Regions from separate parts of the Micromonospora sp. NBRC 101691 genome, predicted to be linked through region 2. Evidence: predicted binding sites of a transcription regulator. Region 2 holds the regulator's gene; the other holds the start of a gene.

The links. The regulator HrcA, encoded in region 2, represses chaperone genes, less so after heat shock. The targets are predictions, from matches to a motif close to GGTTNGCACNCTCNNNNNGAGNGTGCNAACC.
Region 1: a site for HrcA is predicted at 3,273-3,303, ahead of groL (chaperonin GroEL). Genes of this name have one in related genera too.

Annotation. Positions count from the first base shown of each region.
Region 1 is NZ_BSTB01000009.1:58,569-70,490, forward strand. It holds gene paaN (phenylacetic acid degradation protein PaaN) at 1-1,598, shown strand, start outside; gene QSK20_RS16060 (GNAT family N-acetyltransferase) at 1,783-2,313, opposite strand; gene QSK20_RS16065 (cold-shock protein) at 2,538-2,741, shown strand; gene groL (chaperonin GroEL) at 3,494-5,116, shown strand; gene QSK20_RS16075 (hypothetical protein) at 5,387-5,623, opposite strand; gene QSK20_RS16080 (GNAT family N-acetyltransferase) at 5,684-6,652, opposite strand; gene QSK20_RS16085 (S8 family serine peptidase) at 6,828-9,263, opposite strand; gene QSK20_RS16090 (glycerol-3-phosphate dehydrogenase/oxidase) at 9,344-11,158, shown strand; gene QSK20_RS16095 (FAD-binding oxidoreductase) at 11,194-11,922, opposite strand, start outside.
Region 2 is NZ_BSTB01000001.1:879,918-891,839, forward strand. It holds gene ppk2 (polyphosphate kinase 2) at 16-927, shown strand; gene QSK20_RS03775 (16S rRNA (uracil(1498)-N(3))-methyltransferase) at 1,034-1,768, opposite strand; gene dnaJ (molecular chaperone DnaJ) at 1,769-2,908, opposite strand; gene hrcA (heat-inducible transcriptional repressor HrcA) at 2,982-4,004, opposite strand; gene QSK20_RS03790 (DUF4870 domain-containing protein) at 4,260-5,297, shown strand; gene hemW (radical SAM family heme chaperone HemW) at 5,424-6,647, opposite strand; gene QSK20_RS03800 (enoyl-CoA hydratase-related protein) at 6,668-7,459, shown strand; gene QSK20_RS03805 (hypothetical protein) at 7,630-8,445, shown strand; gene QSK20_RS03810 (phytanoyl-CoA dioxygenase family protein) at 8,624-9,526, shown strand; gene QSK20_RS03815 (MOSC domain-containing protein) at 9,658-10,311, opposite strand; gene QSK20_RS03820 (ABC transporter ATP-binding protein) at 10,599-11,525, shown strand; gene QSK20_RS03825 (efflux permease Rv1217c-related protein) at 11,503-11,922, shown strand, end outside.

The DNA.
Region 1 (11,922 bases), on a different contig from region 2:
GGTACTGGTCCGCCTACCCCGAGTCCCCCAGCCCCCGCGTGTACGGCGAGACCGCCGCGGCCGAGGGCCGGGCCGCCTTCGAGGCGTACCTGGACGGCGACTTCCCGCTCGACCAGCCGGGCACCGGCGACCGGATCGCCACCGAGGCGAGCCCGTTCGGGGTGACGCTGGGCGTGCGCTACCCGCACGCCCGGGTCGACGAGCTGGTGACCGCCGCCTCCGCCGCCCTGCCCGCCTGGCGGGACGCCGGCCCGCAGGCCCGCGCGGGGATCTGCCTGGAGATCCTCTCCCGCCTGCACAAGCGGATCTTCGAGCTGGCCAACGCGGTGCAGTACACCAGCGGGCAGGCCTTCGTGATGGCGTTCCAGGCCGGCGGGGCGCACGCGTTCGACCGGGCGCTGGAGGCGATCGCGTACGCGTACGCGGAGATGACCCGGCACCCGGCGACGGCCCGGTGGGAGAAGCCCGCCGGCAAGGGCGAACCGCTGCGGATGACCAAGACGTTCCACGTGGTGCCCCGGGGCCTGGCGCTGGTGATCGGCTGCAACACGTTCCCGACCTGGAACTCGTACCCCGGTCTCTTCGCCTCGCTGGTCACCGGCAACCCGGTGCTGGTGAAGCCGCACCCGCGCGCGGTGCTGCCCCTGGCGATCACCGTCCAGGTGGCCCGCGAGGTGCTCGCCGAGGCCGGGTTCGACCCGAACCTGGTGCTGCTCGCCGCCGAGGCCCCGGGCGAGAAGCTCGCCTCCGACCTGGCCCTGCACCCGGCCGTGAAGATCGTCGACTTCACCGGCTCGACCGAGTACGGCGACTGGCTGGAGCAGCACGCCCGTCAGGCCTCGGTCTACACCGAGAAGGCCGGGCTGAACACGGTGGTGATCGACTCCACCGACGACTTCGCCGGCATGTGCCGCAACCTCGGGTTCACGCTGGTGCTCTACAGCGGCCAGATGTGCACCACCTCGCAGAACATCCTCATCCCGGCCGACGGCATCGCCACCGACCAGGGGCACAAGAGCTTCGACGAGGTGGCCGCCGGGATCGCCGCGGCGGTGGCCAAGCTGACCGCCGACCCGGCCCGCGCCGTCGAGCTGACCGGCGCGATCGTCAACGACGGGGTGCTGGAGCGGCTGGACGAGGCGACCAAGCTCGGTGACGTCGTGCTGGAGTCGCGTCCGCTGGAGCACCCGGCGCACCCGGACGCGGTCGTTCGTACGCCGACCATCGTCAAGCTCGACGCGGACGCCACGGCGACGTACGGCCGCGAGTGGTTCGGCCCGGTCTCGTTCGTCATCGCCACCGGCTCGACCGCGCAGAGCCTGGAGATCCTCCGGACCACGGTGGGGCGGAAGGGCGCGCTGACCGCCGCCGTCTACTCCACCGACGAGGCGGTGCTCGACGCGGCCGAGGCAGCGGCGATCGAGGTCGGGGTGCACCTGTCCGGCAACCTGACCGGCGGGGTCTTCGTCAACCAGTCGGCGGCGTACTCCGACTTCCACGCCAGCGGCGCCAACCCGGCCGCCAACGCCGCCCTCACCGACGGCGCGTACGTGGCGAACCGGTTCCGCGTGGTGCAGAGCCGCCGCCACACCGCCTGACCGCGCCGGGCTGGTCGGTAGCCCACCCGGCGGCGGCCGGGCTGGTTGGTAGCAGGGGACCCTTCCTACCGTTTTCTGCGTAGGAAGGGTCCCCTGCAACCATCTCGCGGGGCGCGCGGGAGAGCGGCTGCCGCCCTCGGGCGGCGCGTGCGTGAACGGCGGCGTCCCCTCGGGCCGCACACCCTCAGGCGGCGCGGCGCATCTGGAGTTCCCGCATCGACGGGATCGTGGGGTGCGGCACGCGTACCCCGGTGTCGGTGAAGCCCAGCCGCAGGTACGACCGGTAGGCGCGGTCGTTGCCGATCACCACCTCCAGCATCAGCTCCGGTCGTCCGCACGCCCGTGACCAGCGACCGACCTCGTCGATCAGGTCGGCGAGCAGGCGGGTGCCGCGCCAGGCGGGGGTGATGTAGACCCCGAAGACCACGGTCAGCCCCGCCTCGTGTGGCGAGGCGACGCCTCCGGCGTGCCCGACCAGGCGGCCACCGGGGTCGGCGACGAACTGCGCGGTGTGCGAGCCGGTCGAGGTGTACGCGATCCGGGCGGCGTACTCGGCATGCGGGCGGGCGGCGGCGTCCGCGAGGGTCTCCAGGAAGGCCAGCGGGGCGTCCGCGAGCATCTCCAACCGCAGGGCCCGCATGCGGGCGGCGTCGGCCGGGCGGACCCTGCGGACGATGGGTACGCACGGCGTCGACCTGGCCGGATTCCGCGTCATGTCCGAATGCCTACCGCAACGATGGCCGCCGATGCGATCCCGGGTCGAGACCCGTCCGCTATGCCCTGGTTTGTGGTCGTGCGCTGTCGTCACGCTTCGTGTAGCGTGCGATTTCGGTCACCGAACATCGGCCGCTCCGGGCCGGTGAGGAAAGCGGTGGTCCCGATGTCGATCGGACCGGCGTCGGGGGTTGCGTGTCGCCCAGCGAAGTGAGGAAGTGCACCGTGGCGCAAGGCACCGTCAAGTGGTTCAACGCCGAAAAGGGCTACGGCTTCATCGCCGTCGACGGAGGGCAGGACGTCTTCGTCCACTTCTCCGCGATCGAGATGGACGGCTACAAGGCGCTGGACGACGGGCAGCGGGTCGAGTTCGAGATCGCTCAGGGGCAGAAGGGCCCGCAGGCCGAGCGGGTGCGCGTCATCGCCTGAGCTGACTCCGTGAGGCGGCGCCGAGGTGTCGCCACCACGCCCGGCATGGCCTGCGGTCGCCCCGGCTGGCAGGTGCCGGCATCGGCCCACGGCTGACCCGTTCCCTCCTTTTCTCCCGTCCCCTCCGTTCCCTCCGGGCCCGCCCGGACCCGGCCCTCCCGGAGCCGGGCGCGCCCCCGTTCACCAGCCCGTTCCGGCGGCTCACCCGAGCCGTCGGCCCGAGGCGAACCACGGCATGTCGGGGTGTCCCTCCGTGCGGGCACCCCGACATGCCGTGTGAGGCCCCACCTCCCGTCTCCGGGGTCGCTCGCTTCCGTGCCGTCGCCGCGCTCCGCCGGCTGACGTTCGTCCGGCACTCCCTTGCTCCCTTCCTCCCTCTCCGCGTCGACCGTGAAGTGGACGTGTCCGGAGAGGTCGAGTTGTCCGTCGAGTTCATGATCTTCGGGTGGGCGGTGCGATGTCGGCCGGCCGGTGGGCGCGTCCGACGGAGCCATCGTGCTTGCACTCGGCAGGGGAGAGTGCTAAACAAGTCATTGGCACTCGCATGGCGTGAGTGCCAATGGTCGGGACGGTAGGGCCACGGTCGCGCGGCATCGAGCCGCGTGGCACATGGCCGGTCGTCGCGGGCTATCCGGCCCGGCCGAGGAGACGTCGTCGTCGCCAGGTGGCGACGTCCCAAGGTGCGTACACCAGGCGGCCCATCCGGGACACACACTCGGGTGGCCCGTGAGTGTCCAGGAGGACAACGCCGTATGGCCAAGATGATCGCGTTCGACGAGGAGGCCCGTCGCGGCCTCGAGCGGGGCATGAACCAGCTCGCCGACGCCGTGAAGGTGACGCTCGGCCCCAAGGGTCGCAACGTCGTGCTCGAGAAGAAGTGGGGTGCCCCCACCATCACCAACGATGGTGTGAGCATCGCCAAGGAGATCGAGCTCGAGGACCCGTACGAGAAGATCGGCGCTGAGCTGGTCAAGGAGGTCGCCAAGAAGACCGACGACGTCGCCGGCGACGGCACGACGACGGCGACCGTCCTGGCCCAGGCCCTCGTCCGCGAGGGTCTGCGCAACGTGGCCGCCGGTGCCAACCCGATGGCCCTGAAGCGGGGCATCGAGGCCGCGGTCGCGAACGTCTCGGAGGAGCTGTCCAAGCTCGCCAAGGACGTGGAGACCAAGGAGCAGATCGCCTCCACCGCCTCCATCTCGGCCGGTGACGCCAGCGTCGGCGAGATCATCGCCGAGGCGATGGACAAGGTCGGCAAGGAAGGCGTCATCACCGTCGAGGAGAGCAACACCTTCGGCCTGGAGCTCGAGCTCACCGAGGGCATGCGCTTCGACAAGGGCTACATCTCCGCCTACTTCATGACCGACCCGGAGCGTATGGAGGCCGTCTTCGACGACCCGTACATCCTGATCGTCAACAGCAAGATCTCGTCGGTGAAGGACCTGCTCCCGATCCTGGAGAAGGTCATGCAGGGCGGCAAGCCGCTGCTGATCATCGCCGAGGACATCGAGGGCGAGGCCCTGGCGACCCTGGTCGTCAACAAGGTCCGGGGCACCTTCAAGTCGGTCGCCGTCAAGGCGCCGGGCTTCGGTGACCGCCGCAAGGCCATGCTGGGCGACATCGCCATCCTCACCGGTGGTCAGGTCATCAGCGAGGAGGTCGGCCTCAAGCTGGACGCCGTCGGCGTCGAGATGCTGGGCCGCGCCCGCAAGGTCGTGGTGACCAAGGACGAGACCACCATCGTCGACGGTGCCGGCGACGCCGAGCAGATCCAGGGCCGGGTGAACCAGATCCGGGCCGAGATCGACAAGAGCGACTCCGACTACGACCGCGAGAAGCTGCAGGAGCGGCTGGCCAAGCTGGCCGGTGGCGTTGCGGTGATCAAGGTCGGCGCGGCCACCGAGGTCGAGCTGAAGGAGCGCAAGCACCGCATCGAGGACGCCGTCCGCAACGCGAAGGCCGCCGTCGAGGAGGGCATCGTCCCGGGTGGTGGCGTCGCGCTGGTGCAGGCCGGCAAGACCGCCTTCGACAAGCTGGACCTCGTCGGCGACGAGGCGACCGGCGCGCAGATCGTCAAGATCGCGCTGGACGCCCCGCTGCGGCAGATCGCCGTCAACGCCGGCCTGGAGGGTGGCGTCGTCGTCGAGCGGGTCCGCAACCTCGACCCGGGTCACGGCCTCAACGCCGCGACCGGTGAGTACGTCGACCTGCTGGCCGCGGGCATCATCGACCCGGCCAAGGTGACCCGGTCGGCGCTGCAGAACGCCTCGTCGATCGCGGCGCTCTTCCTCACCACCGAGGCCGTCGTCGCGGACAAGCCGGAGAAGGCCCCGGCCGCCCCGGCTGGCCCGGGTGGCGGGGACATGGACTTCTGAGTCCGGTTCCGACACACGCCGAAGGGGCGGGCCGCGTCAGCGGTCCGCCCCTTCCGCTGTCCGCGCGCGGAGTCGGCGGTCGGGCGTCCGGTGGTCGCCGGGCCTCGCGGGACTGGCGGTCGGGCGTCCGGTGGCCGCCGGGTCCGGCGGTCGTCTCCGGCGCGGATCCGGTGACCGGCCGTCCCGTATCCGCCGTCCACGGCAGCAGGTCCGGGGTGCCCCGGGGCGCGGCCCGGAAGTGGGCGGTCGACCGCCCGGTGCCCGGTCCGGTCAGGTCGGCAGAGGGCGTCGTCGGCCCGGACGATGGTCCGGCGGATCGGTTCCGACGGGCGCGTCCACCATCTCCAACGGTTCGGTAGATGCCGGTTCGGTGCCGGCGGACATCTCCACCAGTTGTTCGGCGTCGCCGTAGTCCAGCCAGTCGATCGGCAGGTGACCGGGCAGGTCGCCGACGGGTGCCCAGGCGAGGGGCGCGGCGTCGTCGGCGGGTTCGTCGTCCATCCTCATGACTGCCTCCTCCTGCCGAAACGGTAGGAGATCCACGGCAGGCTCCGGGGTGGAACGGGACTATTCGGGTCCCTGCCCGGTTTGTGGGCGATCGGGGTCGATGTCCTTCCGGTAGAGCAGGAAGACCCGCTCGATCCGCGCTCCCGCGCTGCCGGAGTAGAACGGCACCGGGCCCACCCAGCCGATCTGGGCGTGCTCGATCCCCGCGTCCCGCTGGTCCCGCAGGCACCGCCGCAGCAACACGCCTCCGATGCCCGAACCGGCCGCCGCCGGATCGGTGCCCATCGGCCCGAACCAGCTCGGGCGGGACGACCCCCAGGCGGCGAAACCCACCACCACCCCGTCGCGCCACGCCGCGTGGCACCCCGCCCCGGCGCGGCCCACCGAACCGAGCAGCTCACCGTCCCAGGCACCGCCGAAGGTGTCACGGGCGAACGCGGTCAGCGCCGGCAGGTCGGCCGGTTCCGCCCGGCGTACCGTCACGCCCGCGGTGGCCAGCCGCCGCTCCGCCTCCACCGTGGAGCGCAGCGCGGGCGAGTCGTCGTACGACAGGTCGGCGGTCATGTTCCAGGCGGTCCGGTCCTGGCGGTAGCCCAGCGCCAGCGCGGCGCAGACCGCCGGCGTGTACCGCACGTCGATGCCCGGCCAGGCGTAGTACGGCGGGTTCCCGGCCAGCAGCACCTCCCGCGCGCCCCGCTCGGCGAGCCACCGTTCGGCGTGCGCCAGCAGCGCCCGCGCCACGCCGCGCCGACGCTCCTCCGGCACGACCACCACCAGGTCGACGCAGCCGTACGCCGCGTCCGGCCGCCCGGGGACGGAGCAGACCAGCACGCCGACGGGTTTCCTGCCCCGTACGGCCAGCAGCCCGACCACCGGCCGGTCGAGCCGGGCCCGCCCGTACACGGTGTCCACGATGGCCTCGGCCTCGGCGGCGTCCTCGGCCAGATCCAGGCCCCGCCGGCAGAGCGCGACCACCTCGGGCAGCCGCTCGGTGGTTAGCTCGGTCACGCTGATCCGCTCGTCGTCCATGGACGCCGACCCTAGTGCCACCCGAGGCACGAACGGCAGCCGCTGCACCGGCCGTACCGGCTGCGCGGGATGCGGCGACTGCGGCACGTGCCGGGCGGCTTCGGCGGTGCGGGCGTCGCCGGGGTGGTTGCAGGGGGCCCTTCCTCATCAAAAAGCGGTAACAGGGGTCCCCTGCTCACACCCCGGCGGAGCGGACGGCGGCGTAGGCGTCGACCAGGCCGGCCCCGGCGACGTTGGCGGCGCCGCCGCACGTCGAGGTCGCCTCCCCGCCCGGTGCGGGTGACGCGTCGACCGGGGTGGCGGTCTCCCGCAGGATGCGCCGGGTGCCGTCCAGATCACCGACGAGCGCCGGATTGGCCGACCACATCAGCGCGACCACCCCGGCCACCTGCGGGGTCGCCATCGAGGTGCCGTCCAGGACGGAGTATCCGCCCCCGGGCATCGCCGAGCGCACCCCGGCACCGGGTGCGACCAGGTCCGGCTTGGCCACCCCGGGCACCGGCCCCCGGCTGGAGAAGTCGGTGACCCGGCGGGACCGGTCGACCGCGCCGACGGTCAACACGTCCGCGTACGGAGCCGGCGGGTCGTCGATCGAGGCGCAGTACGGACCGGTGTTGCCCGCGGCGGCCACCACGAACACCCCGGCCGCGTCGAAGGCGGCGGTCGCCGGCCGCAGCACCTGCGGGTCGCAGCCCTCGATCGTCGGACAGCCCCACGAGTTGGTCAGCACGTGCGGGGCCCGTTCGGGCCGACCGTCGGTGAACGGGTCACCACCGGGCGGGAAGGGGGCCAGCATGAACTGGAGGCAGTCCAGGTAGTGCGCCGGGTTGCCGAGGTTGCGGTCGAGGTTCACGCAGCCGGTCCAGTTCGCGCCGGGCGCGACTCCGATGCCGTCCCGCCCCACCGCGCTGCCCATCGTGTGGGTGCCGTGTCCGCTCCGGTCGCGGGGGGACCGGCTGCCCTCCCACGGGTCGTACCAGGAGTCGTCGCCGCCCCGGAACCCGGCCGCCAGCGTCGGGTGGCCGGCGTCCACACCGGAGTCCGAGCTGCCCACGGTGATCCCGGAACCGTCCACGTCCAGCTCCGACCAGACCCGGTCCGCCCCGATCATGCGGATGTTCCACTCCGGACCGGTGGGTCCGGCGGCGTCGCCCCGGCTGGTGCCGGCCGGGGCGGGCAGCGGACGCAACCGCTGGCTCACCAGCACCCGGTCCACCTCGGGGCGGCCCGACAGCCAGGCCCGCACCGCCGGGCCGCCGTCCACCTCGATCGCGTTGACCAGGTAGTACGGGGTGTGCGCCAGCCGCAGCCGGTCCAGCTCCCGGCGCAGGTCGGCCTGGGTACGGTCGGCGGTGTCGACCAACCGGCGGTAGACCTCGCGGACGCGGGCGTCCCGTCCGGCCGCCCCCGGGGTGGCCGGGACGTCCCTCAGGTCGGCCTGCTGCCGCAGCACCACCAGCAGGCGCTCGCCGTGCAGTCCCGGCTGGCCGGGGCCGGCGTACACCAGAGTGCCCGCCACCAGCAGGACGACCACGGCCGCCGTGGCGAACCGTCGCCCCGGCACGCGGCGCGGCAGCAGCACGCCGTACCCGACGGAGAGCCCGAGCGCGACGACCAGACCGGCCCCGGCGGCGACCATCACCCAGAACGGCACGTCCCGGGTGGTGCTCAGCAGCAGGGTGACCTCCTCCGGATCGGTGAAGGCCAGCGGACCGAACACGCCCAGCCCGACCAGCCAGCGCACCGGGGCGCGTCCGGTCGGCCGTCCGTCCGGATCGGTGGGCGCCTGGAGCGCGCCGAGCACGAACCCGACCGGCGGCAGGGTCAGCAGCATGGCGAGCTGCGCACCGGAGTGACCGGTGCCGGCGGCGACCAGCAGCAACGTCACCCCGGCCACCGCGCCGCCGCCCAGCACCAGCAGCGCCGGACGGGTGGGTCGACCGGCCCCGAAGCGGGCCCAGAAACCGACGTCGAGCAGGACCCCGGCGAGGACACCGACCGCCGTGGCGGCCAGCGCGGCGAGCACCGTCTCCAGCAGCCCGCCGAGCGCACCCAGCCAGAGCCAGGGCAGCAGCAGGACCAGCCCGGCGGCGACCGCGAGCGGAGTGACCCCGGCGGTGCCGTCCCGTCCGCCCGGACCAGCGGTGCCGTCCCGTCCGCCCGGACCAGCGGTGGTGGTGCCGGCGCGCAGCAGCCGGGCGGCGACCACGGCGGTCAGCGCGGCGACCAGGGCGAGCGCGGCGAGGTACGCCTCGTGGTGCACCGCCGGGATCATCCGGAGCAGCCCGAGCACACCGAGCGCCACCGCTCCGGCCAGCCAGGCCCTACCGGTGGCGCGGACCGCTCCGGAGCGCGGCAGCAGGGCCAGCAGCAGCGCGGGAACCCCGACCGCGACGACGGTGACCAGGGAGACCACCGGCCAGATCCAGACCGGCTGGTGGAGCCCGCTGGCGAGCAGGATCTGCTCGGCGATCCAACTGACGAGCTGAGGCAGCAGGACCGCCGCGACCGTCCAGCAACCGACCAGGACGGCCGCGACCACCGGCAGCGGCCCGGGCGGCGGCACCGTCGACGGGGGGAGCGGAGGCGCGGGCGGATACACGGGCTGCATGCCCGTACGGTACGCAGACGGGTTCGGGGTGTGCCGCCGACCGCCGGTCCCGATACCGTGAACGGGTGCGTGACCCCAACATCTCCCGTACGGTCGCCGGTCAGCTCTCGCCCGTCCGGCGGGCCGCCGACCTGCGCCGGCTCCGGGCCGAGCGGTTCGACGTCCTGGTCATCGGAGGTGGGGTGACGGGTGCGGGCGCTGCCCTGGACGCCGCGTCCCGGGGCCTCAAGGTGGCCCTGGTCGAGGCGCGGGACTTCGCCGCCGGCACGTCCAGCCGCTCCAGCAAGCTGATCCACGGTGGCCTGCGCTACCTGGAGCAGCTGGAGTTCGGCCTGGTGCACGAGGCGCTCACCGAGCGGGGGCTGCTCGCCACCCGGCTCGCGCCGCACCTGGTCCGTCCGGTGCCGATCCTGGTGCCGCTGCCGGACAGCGGCGGGCTGCGCGACCTGCCGGCCCGCGTCTGGCGGCGGGCCTACTACGGCACCGGCGTGGCCGCGTACGACGCCTTCGCCGGTCTCTTCGGCGGCGGCCGGGGCATGCCGCTGCACCGGCACCTGACCCGCGAGGGCACCCGGCGGGTCTTCCCGAGCCTGCGGGCCGACCAGGTGGCCGGCGCGATCCGCTACTTCGACGGGCAGGTGGACGACGCCCGCCTGGTGGTCACCCTGGCCCGCACCGCGGCGAGCCTCGGCGCGACGATGGTGACCAGCGCCCGCGCCGTCGGCCTGATCCGGCAGGCCCGGGAGGTGACCGGGGTACGCGTCCGCGACCTGGAGGCGCCCCCCGGCTCGCCGGACGCCGAGTTCGAGGTGCATGCGCGCACGGTCATCGCCGCCACCGGCGTGTGGAGCGACGACATGTCCCGGATGCTCAACGACGTGGGGCTGCGCCCCGGTCTGCGGGTCCGCGCCTCCAAGGGGGTGCACCTCGTGGTGCCCCGCTCGGCGATCACCGGCGAGACCGGGCTGATCCTGCGGACGCCGACCTCGGTGCTCTTCGTCATCCCGTGGGGCGGGCACTGGATCATCGGCACCACCGACACGGACTGGCGGCTGGACCGTTCGCACCCGGCCGCCTCCGCGCGGGACATCGACTACCTGCTGCAACAGGTCAACACGGTGCTGGACAAGCCGCTCACCACCGACGACATCGAGGGCGTCTACGCCGGGCTGCGCCCGCTGCTCTCCGGTGAGGCGGACTCCACCTCGAAGCTCTCCCGGGAGCACGCGGTGGTCGAGCCGATGCTGGGGCTGCTGCTGGTGGCCGGCGGGAAGTACACGACGTACCGGGTGATGGCCGGTGACGTGGTCGACCGGGCCGCCCGCCGGCTCGGCAACGTCCGCCCGTCACGCACCGCCGACCTGCCGCTGCTCGGCGCGGACGGGTACGCGGCGATGTGGCGGGACCGGGCCGACCTGGCCCGCCGGCACGGGGTGCCGGTCGGCGTGGTGGAGCACCTGCTGGAACGGTACGGCAGCCTGACCCTGGACCTGCTCGCCCTGATCGCGGCGGATCCGCTGCTCGCCGCCCCGCTCGCCGGTGCCCCCGAGTACCTGGCCGCCGAGGTCACCTACGCGGCGCGGGCGGAGGGTGCCCTGCACCTGGAGGACGTGCTCACCCGGCGTACCCGGATCTCCTTCGAGACCACGCACCGGGGGCTGGAGTCGGCGGAGCACACGGCCGAGCTGATGGGCGCGGTGCTCGGCTGGGACGCGGACGTGCGGGCCCGCGAGGTCGCGCACTACCGGGCCCGGGTGGAGGCGGAACGGCAGTCGCAGCGGATGCCGGACGACGCGACCGCCGACGCGGCCCGGCTCGGCGCGCCCGACGTCCGGGGCTTCGCCGCCGACCGGGGCACGGACAGCGACCTGAGCGGACTGCCCACGCCGTACTGACCACGCCCCCGCGCCGACCACGGCCGTTCCGGCGGTCAGAACACCTTGCCGGGGTTGAACAGGCCGTCCGGGTCGAGCGCCGCCTTGATCGCGTGGTGCACCCGGACCCCGACCGGGCCGATCTCGCGGGCCAGCCAGTCCCGCTTGAGCAGGCCCACCCCGTGCTCGCCGGTGCAGGTGCCACCCAGCTCCAGGCCGAGCCGCATGATCTCGTCGAAGGCCCGGCGACCCTGCTCCAGGCTGGCCGGGTCGGCCCGGTCGACCACGATGATGGGGTGCATGTTGCCGTCCCCGGCGTGCCCCACCACACCGATCGGCACGTCGCACCCGGCGGCGATCCGGGCCACCCCGTCGAGCAGCGCGGCGAGCGCGCCACGTGGCACCGCCACGTCGTCGAGGATCAGCCCGCCGTTGCCCGCCGGGTACGACCGGGCGGCGAACGCCTCCATCGCCGGGTAGGCCAGCCGCCGGGCCTGGAGCAGCGCCGCCGCCTCCACGGCGTCCGTGGCGGCGTACACCTCGGAGGCGCCGGCCGCCTCGCAGACCTTCTCCAGCCGGGCCAGGTCCTCGGCGGCCCGGGGGCCGGTGTCGGCCGCCGCGAGCAGCAGCGCCTCGGCGTCGGTGCGCAGCCCCATCGGCTGGTACGCCTCGATCGCCTGAAGGTGGGTCCGGTCGAGCAGTTCCAGCAGGCTCGGGCTCAGGCCCTGCGCGGCGATCCCGGCGACCGCCGTGCCCGCGTCGGCGGTGGAGTCGAAGACCGCGAC
Region 2 (11,922 bases):
GTAAGGATCCCCGACATGGCCGACGCCGCGCTGCTGGACCTCTCCGCCGACTACCAGGTGGTCGACGACCACGACGACGACCCGGTGCTGCTCCGTGCGGACGGCAGCCCGGTGGACACCTGGCGGGAGGACTACCCGTACGACGAGCGCCTGGCCCGTGAGGAGTACGACCACCACAAGCGTCTGCTCCAGATCGAGCTCCTCAAGCTCCAGGATTGGATCAAGGAGTCCGGCGAGCGGCTGGTGATCCTCTTCGAGGGGCGGGACGCGGCCGGCAAGGGCGGCACGATCAAGCGCTTCATGGAACACCTCAACCCGCGCGGCGCGAAGGTGGTGGCCCTGGTCAAGCCGAACGAGCGGGAGTCCAGCCAGTGGTACTTCCAGCGTTGGCTGCACCACCTGCCGGCGGCCGGCGAGATCGTGCTCTTCGACCGGTCCTGGTACAACCGGGCCGGGGTCGAGCGGGTGATGGGCTTCTGCACCCGCAAGGAGTACCTGGAGTTCCTACGCCAGGCCCCCGAGCTGGAGCGGATGCTGGTCCGCTCCGGCATCCGGCTGGTCAAGCTCTGGTTCTCGGTCTCCCAGAACGAGCAGCGCACCCGGTTCGCCATCCGTCAGGTCGACCCGGTACGCCAGTGGAAGCTGTCCCCGATGGACATCGCCGCGCTGGACAAGTGGGACGAGTACACCGAGGCCAAGGAGGCGATGTTCTTCTACACCGACACCGCCGACGCGCCGTGGACGGTGGTCAAGAGCAACGACAAGAAGCGGGCCCGGCTGGAGGCCATGCGCCACGTGCTCAACCGCTTCGCCTACACGGACAAGGACACCGAGGTGGTCGGCGTGCCCGATCCCCGCATCGTCGGCCCGGCCGGTCTCGACCTCAGCCCCGACGAGGAGACCGTCCAGGTCTTCCCCCGCCTCTGACCCGCCCGGGTTCCACCCCCGATTGCGGCATCCCGGGCCGTCGGGTCCCTCCCACACCCCGACATGCCGCATGTCGCGTTGATCACGGCTGGGCGGGAAGGGCGGGTCACCAGCGGGTGAGGCGGGTGGCGAGCACGCTGAGCGCGGCCACCCCGGCGGTCGAGGTACGCAGCACCGCCGGCCCGAGCCGCACCGGGCGACCACCGGCCGCCCGGAAGGCGTCCAGTTCGGCCGGGGCGATCCCACCCTCCGGGCCCACCACCAGCACGATCTCACCGGCCGGAGGCAGCTCGACGGTGGTCAGCCGGTCCTGTGCCTCCTCGTGCAGCACGAACCCGGCGGCGGCACCGGAGAGCCGCGCCGCCACCGCCGCCGTCGACTCGTCGGGGGCACCGGCCACCACCGGCAGCCAGGCCCGGCGGGCCTGCTTGGCCGCCTCCCGGGCGGTCGCCACCCACTTCTCCCGGGCGCGTACGCCCCGCTCGCCCCGCCACTGCGTCACCGAGCGGGACGCCGCCCAGGGCACGATCTCGTCCACGCCGACCTCGGTCATCGCCTGGACGGCCAGTTCGCCCCGGTCGCCCTTGGCGATGCCCTGCACCACCACGACGCGGGGCACCGCCGCGTCGGCGTACCCCCGCGAGGTGACGGTCAGGTCGAGGGCGCCCCGGCCGACGGCGGTGACCACGGCGGCGGCCGTGCCACCCCGACCGTCGGCCAGCAGCAGTTCCTCGCCGACCCGCAGCCGCTGCACGGTGGCCGCGTGGTGGCCCTCCGGGCCGTCCAGGGTCAGCGTGTCGGCGACGGGCAGCGACTCGACCAGGAAGAGCGGGGCCGACACTCAGCCGTGCCCGTTGAACGCGTCCCGCATCCGGGAGAAGAAGCCGCCCTGCTTGCTCAGCTCGGCGACCTCCTCGCCCCGGGTCTTGGCGAACTCGCGCAGCATCCGCTCCTGGTCGGCGTCGAGCTTGGTCGGGGTCCGCACGTCGAGGTGGACGTAGAGGTCACCCCGGCCGGTGCCGCGCAGGTGCGGTACGCCCCGGGCGCGCAACCGCATCGTGCTGCCCGGCTGGGTGCCCGCCTTGACGTCGACGGTCTCCTCGCTGTCCAGCGTCTTGATGGTCAACCGGGTGCCGAGCGCCGCCGCGGTCATCGGCACGGTCACCCGGCAGTGCAGGTCGTCGCCCTTGCGGGAGTAGACGTCGTGCGGCCGTTCGTGGATCTCGACGTAGAGGTCGCCGGCGGTGCCGCCACCCGGGCCGACCTCACCCTGCTGGGCGAGGCGGATCCGCATGCCGTCCTCCACCCCGGCGGGGATCTTGACGGTCAGCGAACGGCGGGTACGCACCCGGCCGTCCCCGGCACAGGTCGGGCAGGGGTGCGGGATCGTGGTGCCGTGCCCCTGGCAGACCGTGCAGGGCCGGGCCGAGACGACCTGGCCGAGGAAGGTGCGCTGCACCGACTGCACCTCGCCCCGGCCACCGCACGCCTCACACGTGGCCAGGTGGGTGCCGGCGGCCGTGCCCGCGCCGGAGCAGGTGGTGCAGAGCACGGCGGTGTCGACGGTGATCGGCGCCTCGACGCCGAACGCCGTCTCGTTGAGGTCCAGTTCCAGCCGCAGGATCGCGTCCGCCCCGGGACGGGTGCGCGGACGCGGCCCCCGCGAGCCGGTGGCCCCGCCGAAGAAGGCGTCCATGATGTCCTGGAAGCCGACGAACGGCCCCGCGCCGCCCGGTCCGCCCGGACCGGCCGCGCCGCCACCGGGAGCGAGCGGATCGCCACCCAGGTCGACGATCTGCCGCTTCCGGTCGTCCGAGAGGACCTCGTACGCGGCGTTGATGTCCTTGAACTTCTCCTGGGCCTCCGGGTCCGGATTGACGTCCGGGTGGAACTGCCGCGCCAGCTTGCGGTAGGCGCGCTTGATCTCGTCATCGGAGGCTTCCCGGCTGACACCGAGGATGCCGTAGTAGTCCCTGGCCACTGCGTTCCGTGTCCTCATGTTCGTCTCGCGTTGCGCCGGTCGTCGGCCCGAGCCGGCCGTCGGCCCTGACTGGTCAGTTCTGGGCCAGCAGCTCGCCCACGTAGCGTGCCACGGCGCGTACCGTGGCGATGGTGCCGGGGTAGTCCATCCGTGTCGGGCCGAGCACGCCCAGCCCACCCACGATGGTGGCACCTGGACCGTAACCCGTGCTGACCACCGACGTACCCCGCAGGTTGTCGATCTCGTTCTCGTCGCCGATCCGGATCCGGGTCGTGCTCGGCTCGACCTCGCCGATCAGCTTGAGCAGCACGACCTCCTCCTCGAGCGCCTCGAGGATCGGACGTAACGAGCCCTGGAAGTCGAGCAGGCCGCCCCGGGTCAGGTTGGCCGTGCCGGCCAGCGCGATCCGCTCCTCGTGCCGCTCGACCAGGGTCTCCAGCAGAACGGTGGAGAGCGTGGTCATCGCCGGACGCAGCCCGGCGTCGACCTCCTCCACCAACGCCTGCACCAGCGGTGGGGTGTCCGACAGCCGGGTGCCGCAGAGCTTCTCGTTGACCAGGCGACGCAGGTCGGTGACGTCGTCGGCGGGAACCGGCGCGGGCAGCTCCACCAGCCGCTGCTCGACCCGACCGGTGTCGGCGATCATCACCAGCATCAGCCGGGTGGTGGAGATCGGCACCAGCTCCAGGTGTCGCACCGAGGACCGCGCCAGGCTCGGGTACTGCACCACGGCCACCTGGCGGGTGAGCTGGGCGAGGAGCCGGACGGTGCGGTGGACGACGTCGTCGAGGTCGACCGCGCCGACCAGGAACCGCTCGATCGCCCGACGCTCGGCCGGGCTGAGCGGCTTGACCCGGCTGAGCCGGTCGACGAAGAGGCGGTAGCCACGGTCGGTGGGCACCCGGCCGGCGCTGGTGTGCGGCTGCCGGATGTAGCCCTCCTCCTCCAGCACCGCCATGTCGTTGCGGACCGTGGCCGGGGAGACGCCCAGCTGGTGCCGCTCGACCAGCGCCTTGCTGCCGACCGGCTCCTGGGTCGCGACGTAGTCCTCGACGATCGCGCGCAGCACGGCGAGCTTGCGGTCGTCCAGACCCACTCTCCCCACCTCCTACGCCGGTCGGCGCCCGGTCCGTCGCGGCGCGTGCCCACCCCCGGCGACGACCGGCGGCGGTCGCCGACGACGACGCGCTCCTGGCACTCGACTTTAACGAGTGCCAGTCTACGTCGGGGCACCCCCGGGACGCGATGATCGGTGTCGACCCCCGCCCCCGGCCCGGTACCGGCCGTCCCCCCGGGTGATCAGGACGCGCCCGCTGGTCGCGCCTTGTCCGGTGCCCCTACCGTGACCGGTATGACTGAACCGCCGCGCCCGCCCGGCGCGGGCGACGCCGGCCGGTACCCGCCGGAGCCGACCATGCCGCTCGCCCCGTCCGGGTCCCCGTCGACACCCGACGAGCCCACCACCCCACTCTCCGACGCGGCCGGTGCGTCCGGGTATCCCCCACCGGGTGGATCCACCCCGCCCGGCGGCTGGCCCACGCCGCCCCATGAGCCACCCACCGAGCACCTTCCCCCGTCGTCCCCCGAGCCGCCCACGGAGAACTGGACGACGCCGGCCCCCGAGCCGCCCACGGAGAACTGGACGACGCCGTCGTACGAGCCGCCGACACAGCGCTACGGGTCGCTCGGCGACGAGCCGCCGACGGAGCGCCACGCCGCCGTCGCCCCGGAGCCGCCGACGGTGGGTTACGGCCCGTCCGGTGACGCCCCGTCGGCCGACCACCCGACCTCGGGCGGGCACTTCGCCGCTACCGGCTACCCGACACCGGACCCCCAGGCCAGCTACCCGCCGCCGCCGGGCGACCAGGGCGGTTACCCGCCGCCGGGCGAAGCGGGCGGTTACCACCCAGCGGGTGAGCAGGGCGGTTACCCGCCACCGGGCTTCCCGCCGCCCGGGGCCACGGGGGCGCACACGCCCGGAGGGCCGGGTGGATATCCGCCGCCGGGCGGGGGCGGGCCGCAGCCGTCCCCCGGCCCGATCGGTGGCGACGACCGGACCTGGGCGATCCTGGCCCACGCCGGCGGGCCGATCGGCATCGTGATCGGTGCGACCCTGTTCGGCTGGGTCGGGCCGCTGATCGTGCTGCTGGTCCGGGGCCAGCAGTCCCCGGCGGTACGCGCACACGCCGTCGCCGCGCTCAACTTCCAGATCACCTGGGCGGTCGCGATCCTGGTGGGCTGGCTGCTCGCCGCGATCACCTGCGGCCTGCTCTCCTTCGTGCCGATCGTGCTCGCGATCGTGCCGATCGTGCTCGGCATCGTGGCCGCCCTCAAGGCCAACCAGGACCTGCTCTACCAGTACCCGATGACCCGGAGCTTCGTGAAGTGAGCCGTCCGGCCGGTCCCGGTGGTGTTCCCGGGGCCGGCCGTCCTCATGGCAGCCCCGGGTGGCGCGACACGGTGCCCGGGAGACCGCCGGGGCGGCGGGTGGCGCGCACGCTGTCGAGGGGACGCTTCAGGGCAGCAGGTCGCGGACCACGGCGTCGGCGAGCAGTCGGCCACGCAGGGTGAGCACCGCCCGGCCGGCGGCGTAGTCGGCCTCGGCGAGCAGCCCGGCGGCGCGGGCCCGCTCGGCGCCGGCCCGGCCGGCGGGGTCGAGCACCGCCAGCGGCAGCCCGGAGGCGAGCCGGAGCCGGAGCATCACGTCCTCCATGTGCGCCTCGTCGACGGTGAGGACCTCCCGCGCCTGGCCGGGCGACTCCCCGGCGGCCAGCTTCGCCGCGTACGCACTCGGGTGTCGGACGTTCCACCAGCGCACCCCGCCGACGTGGCTGTGCGCCCCCGGGCCGAGGCCCCACCAGTCGCCGCCGGTCCAGTAGAGCAGGTTGTGGCGGCACCGGGCGTCCGGCGTCCGGGCCCAGTTGGAGACCTCGTACCAGGAGAAACCGGCCGCGTCGAGGGCGGCCTCCGCGGCCAGGTAGCGGTCCGCCGCGACGTCGTCGGAGGGGTACGCCAGCTCGCCCCGGCGCATCCGGGCGGCGAGCCGGGTGCCCTCCTCCACGATCAGGGCGTACGCGCTGACGTGGTCCACCCCGGCGGCGACCACCTGGTCGAGCGAGGCGGCGAAGTCCTCGGCCCGCTCCCCCGGCGTACCGTAGATCAGGTCGAGGTTGACGTGGTCGAACCCGGCGTCGCGGGCCTCGGCCGCGGCGGCGGTGGCCCGCCCGGCGGAGTGCTTGCGGTCGAGCACGGCGAGCACGCCCGGCGCGGCCGACTGCATGCCCAGCGAGATGCGGGTGTACCCGGCCGCGCGCAGCGTCTTCAGCGACTCCGGTGTCACCGACTCCGGGTTGGCCTCGGTGGTGACCTCGGCGTCGGCGGCCAACCCCCAGGTGCGGTCGATGCCGTCGAGGAGGCGGGCCAGGTCGTCGGCGGGGAGCAGGGTGGGCGTGCCACCGCCGACGAAGACCGTGTCCACCCGGGGCGGCGGAGTGTCCCCGAGCACCCGGGCGGCGAGCCCCAGCTCGGTCAGGACGGTGTCGGCGTAGTTGTCCCGGTTCGCGCCGCCGCCGAGTTCGCTGGCGGTGTAGGTGTTGAAGTCGCAGTAGCCGCAGCGGCTGGCGCAGAAGGGCACGTGGAGGTAGACCCCGAAGCCGCGCGCGCCGACCGCGCGCAGGGCGGTCGATGGGAGCGACCCGTCGGTCGGTACGGATTCGCCTTCTGGAAGGACGCCGGGCATGGCCACTAGTGTGCCCTTCCATGACCCTTCCCGACGCGCTGGTGCGGGTGTCGACGGCCCGTGGGGTGACCACACTCACCCTGGACAGCCCGCACAACCGCAACGCGCTCTCCACGCCCCTGATGACCGAGCTGCTCGACGGCCTGGCCACGGCGGTCGCCGACCCCTCGGTGCGGGTGGTGGTGCTCGACCACACCGGCCCGGTGTTCTGCTCCGGCGCGGACCTGAAGGAGACCGCCGCGGCGTACGCGAGCGGGAGCGTGCCCGCCGGGAAGCTCGGCGACGTCCTGGCGGCGGTCCGGGAGTGCCCGAAGCCGGTGGTGGCGCGGGTCGCCGGACCGGCGCGCGCCGGCGGGCTGGGCCTGATCGCCGCCGCCGACCTGGCGGTCTGCGTCGAGGAGGCGACCTTCGCCTTCACCGAGGTGCGGCTCGGGGTGATCCCGGCGGTGATCTCGGCGACCGTCCTGCCGCGGCTGACCTCCCGCGCGGCGGCCGAGCTGTACCTCACCGGGGAGACCTTCGACGGTCGGCGGGCCGCCGAGGTCGGGCTGGTCACCACGGCGGTGCCCGCCGCGGAGCTGGACGAGGCGGTGGCCCGCTGGTGCGCGGCGCTGGTCAAGGGGGCGCCGGGGGCGTTGGCCGGCGCGAAGGAGCTGCTGCGTCGTACGCCCGAGACGGACCTGCGCCGTGAGCTGGACCACCTGTCCGCCGTCTCCACCGGCTACTTCCTCTCCGAGGAGGGCCGGGAGGGAGTGCTGGCCTTTCGGGAAAAGCGACCGACCCGGTGGGTGGCCGCCCTCGACGCCGGGTAGGCGGGGGCGAACGTCCGGCCGGTGGGACATCGGCGATGAGTCCGGACACTGTCGGCCGAACCGGTCGAGAGCGTGGAGCGGTGGCATGCGGGACGTAGGCTTGGCTGACTGTCGTTCAGGGGGTGTGGGTGCGAACTCGGGCAATTGTGGCGACCGGCCTCGTCGTCGCCATCATCGCCAGCATCGGGATCTATCTCGTCATCCGGAACGTCGGTGACGACATACGGCTGCCGATAGCAGGACGCAGTTGCACGGTCCGGGCCGACGGGCACGTCCGGCTGAACGCCGAGCAGATGGCGAACGCGGCCACCATCGCGGCGATCGGCATCCAGCGGAAGATGCCCGAGCGGGCGGTCGTCGTCGCGCTCGCCACCGCGTTCCAGGAGTCCGGGCTGGAGAACCTGCCCGACGGCGACCGGGACTCGATCGGGCTGTTCCAGCAGCGACCCAGCCAGGGCTGGGGCACGCCGGAGCAGATCAGCGACCCGCGCTATGCCGCCAACAAGTTCTACGCGGGGCTCAAGAAGGTCCGCGGCTGGCAGGAGATGCGGGTCACCGACGCCGCCCAGGCCGTCCAGCGGTCGGCGTTCCCCGAGGCGTACGAGAAGTGGGCCGACGAGTCGGAGGTGCTCACCCGAGCGCTGCTCGGCGACGTCACCGCCGCGGTCGCCTGCACCGTCGGTCGTACGCCGGTGATGCGTGGCGCCGCCGCGGCGGCCGCGCTGACCCAGAACCTCACCCTGGACTGGGGACTGCCGGAGGCGGTCAACCCCGCCGAACTGACCGGGCTGACCGTTCCCGCCGCCGACCCGCGCGACGGCTGGCGGTACGCGCACTGGCTGGTGTCGCACGCCCACGACCACGGTGTCCGGCGGGTCCTCTTCGCCGACCTGGAGTGGACGGCCGACCGGGGCACCTGGTCCCGGGTCTCCGACCGGGAACGGCAGGACGCCCGGGTGGTCGCCGAGGTCTTCGACGAGGGGTGACCTCCGTCTCTCTCCGTAGCCACCTGCGGGGTCGATCCGCACCGCCCAGCCGCCGGGACGTCCACCATCAGGCCAGTTCCCGGTGGTCGGGTGTCGGACGCCGACCTTGGCGACGGCGCGTTACCATCGGCGATCTGTGCCAGAAATGGCGGATTCCTTTCGGGGAGGGGTGACAGCGGTGTTCGACTACGGTGGCCGGACCGGTTACGAGCCGATCAGCGATGTTGATCGCAAAGAGTTCCACGAGCAGGGTTTCCTTCTGCTACGCAACGTGCTGACGGAGGATCACCGGGCCGCCCTGGAGGCCGCGGTCGACCGCGTCTACGAGGAGGAGAAGGCCAAGGGCAAGACCACCAAGGACGGGACCCTGCACCTGCTGGGCTTCCTGGAGCGGGACGAGCTCTTCGGCGAACTGCTCACCCACCCGATCGCCTTCCCGTACATGTGGGGGCTGGCCGGGTGGAACATCTACACGCACCACAACCACCTGGACGTGACCCCGCCGGCGGCCGAGCCGGAGAAGCCGTACTGGGGCTGGCACCAGGACGGGTACCGGCAGAACTCCGACCCGGAGACGATGGACCCGAACGTCCCCCGGCCGATGTTCTCGCTGAAGGTCGCCTACGTGCTCTCCGACCTGTCGGAAAAGGGGCGGGGCGCGACCAAGGTCATCCCGGGCAGCCACCTGTGGAACTCGCTGCCCCGGCCGGACGACCTGAGCGTGCACAACCCGGACCCGGAGGGCACGGTGGAGATCACCGCGAACCCGGGCGACGCCTTCATCTTCGACCGCCGCCAGTGGCACTCCCGGTCGACGAACCTGTCGACCATCACCCGCAAGATGCTCTTCGTCGGCTACACCTACCGGTGGATCCGGCCGCTGGACGAGCTGCACATCGACTCCGACGGCGAGTGGTGGGCCAACCGCACGCCGGTGCAGCGCCAGCTCTGCGGTGAGGGCACCCACACCGCGAACTACTGGGGCATCAACTGGAACGGGTACATCGACGACGAGATCCCGCTGCGCAAGGAGCTGAAGGAGCGCGGTCTGCTGGACCGCAACATCCCCTGGCTCCGCTGACCGCAGCCGCCGCACGGGCTCCAGGTGACTGCCGCACCGGCTCCGGGTGACTGCAGGGGTCCCCTGTTACCGCTTTTTCGGTAGCAGGGGACCCCTGTTACCGCTTTCTGGGTAGCAAGGGACCCCTGCAGTCACCTCGGCGGGCCGGAGGCCACGCCCAGCCGACGGCGGACCTTCTCCCGGAGCGGCTCGGGCAGACCCGGCGCGTCGAGCAGCCGGGGCAACAGCTCCGGCTCCCCGTGCAGGGCCCGGAACACCTCGCCGATGGTGACGCCGTGCGCCGGACGGTCCCGCACCTCGACCCGGTCGTCGGTGCCCACCTCGCCCTCCCGGAGCACCCGGAGGTACGCCCCGGGAGCCGCCCGCGCGGCGAACCGCTTGATCAGATCCGGTACGGCCCAGAACCCGGCGAACGTCCGGCAGGGCGTACGCGGCTTGGTGACCTGGAGCAGCGCGGACCCGATCGCCCACTGCTCCCCGATCACCGCTCCGGTCACGTCCACCCCGTGGGTGGTGAGGTTCTCCCCGAAGCGTCCCGGGGGCACCGCCCGATCCAGCTCCGCCGCCCACCAGTCGGCGTCCTCCGTGCCGTACGCGTACACCGCCTGGTCCGGGCCGCCGTGGTGGGCCCGCTCGGCGATGAAGTCGCCGACCACCCCGTCGAACCTGATCGACACCCGCCCGGCTGCCGGCCGCTTGTCGATGCCACTGCGGCCGCTGGCGTCACCGGCCCACTCCGCCTCGGTGACCACCGCGAGGTTCACCGAGATCACCTTCCCCGTCATACCGGCCAGCCTACGACCGAACACGGGCCGGCCGTCAGCCGCGAAGGGCACGACGGCTGGTGGCCGGCGACGCCGAGGAGCCACGGCACAACCGCCGCGCTCACCATCGCACCGGTCACGACCCCGTTCACCCGGCACGCTGTCAGGGAGGGCCCGCAGCGGCGGGCGCCCTTGCGCGGTATGGCTCGTATGCTGCGGGTTTGCCGGACCTCGGCAAGGATCCCGGCCGGTTGTCGACCGGATCCGGACCTGGAGGCGGGATGGGGGTCGTGGCCACGATGTGGGGTATGACGAGCGACATCGCCGTACATGCCGAGGACCTGACGAAGCTCTACGGTCCGCGCCGCGGCGTCGAGGGCCTCACCCTGGAGGTCCGCACCGGGGAGGTGATGGGTTTCCTCGGTCCGAACGGGGCCGGGAAGACCACGACTATCCGGCTGCTGCTGGACTTTCTGCGCCCCACCCGGGGACGCGCCACGATCTTCGGCCTGGATCCGCGCCGGGACAAGGCCACCCTGCACCGGCAGATCGGTTATCTCCCCGGCGAACTGGCGTTCCCCGGTCGCGGCCGGGCCGATGCGCTGCTGCGGTTCTTCGCCGACGCCCGCGGCGGTGTGCCGTGGTCGCAGGTGACGGAGCTGGCCGACCGGCTGAGCCTGGACCTGTCTCGGCCGGTCCACACGATGAGCAAGGGCAACAAGCAGAAGGTCGGCCTGGTCCAGGCGTTCATGCACCGACCGGCGCTGCTGGTCCTCGACGAGCCGACCAGCGGCCTGGACCCGCTGGTGCAGCAGGAGTTCCTGGCCATGGTGCACGATGCCCGCACTGCCGGCCAGACCGTGTTCATGTCGTCCCACGTGCTGGCTGAGGTGCAGCAGAGCGCCGACCGGATCGCGATCGTCCGCGACGGCCGGCTCGCCGCGGTCGAGCGGGTGGAGTCGCTCGGCCGGCGTGCGGTCCGCACCGTCGAGATCCACTTCGCCGACCCGGTCGACGCGGCCGAGTTCGACGTTCTGCCAGGTGTCAGCGACGTGACGATCTCCGGGCCGGTGCTCAGATGCACCGTCGACGGCCGGCTCGATCCGCTGGTCAAGGCCGCGGCCCGGCACGAGGTCGTCGACCTGCTGTCGGCCGAGCCGGACCTTGAGGAGACGTTCCTGTCGTTCTACTACCACTCCGAAGGAGCCGGCGATGCTGCCCGCGCTGGTGCATAAGACGTGGCGGGACGACCGCCGAGCGGTAATCGGCTGGGCCGTCGGCGTCGCCGCGTTCACCGCCACCTATACCGGCTTCTACGCCAGTTTTCAGGGCGCGGCCGAGCTCAAGCAGGACGCCCTGCCCCAGGGGATGCTCGACTTCCTCGGCATCGCCGACATGCTTTCCGCCGCCGGCTACCTCCAGGCCACCGTCTTCAGCCTCATCGGCCCGCTGCTGGTGCTCATGTGCGCCGTGACCCTGACCGCGCGGACGATCGCCCGGCCCGAGGAGGACGGCGGCATGGAACTGCTGCTGGCCAACCCGCTCTCCCGTATTGCGTTCGCCCGGCAGCGCCTGACCGCCGCCAGCGCGGCGGTCACCTCGGTCGCCGCCATCCCGTTGCTGGTGCTCATG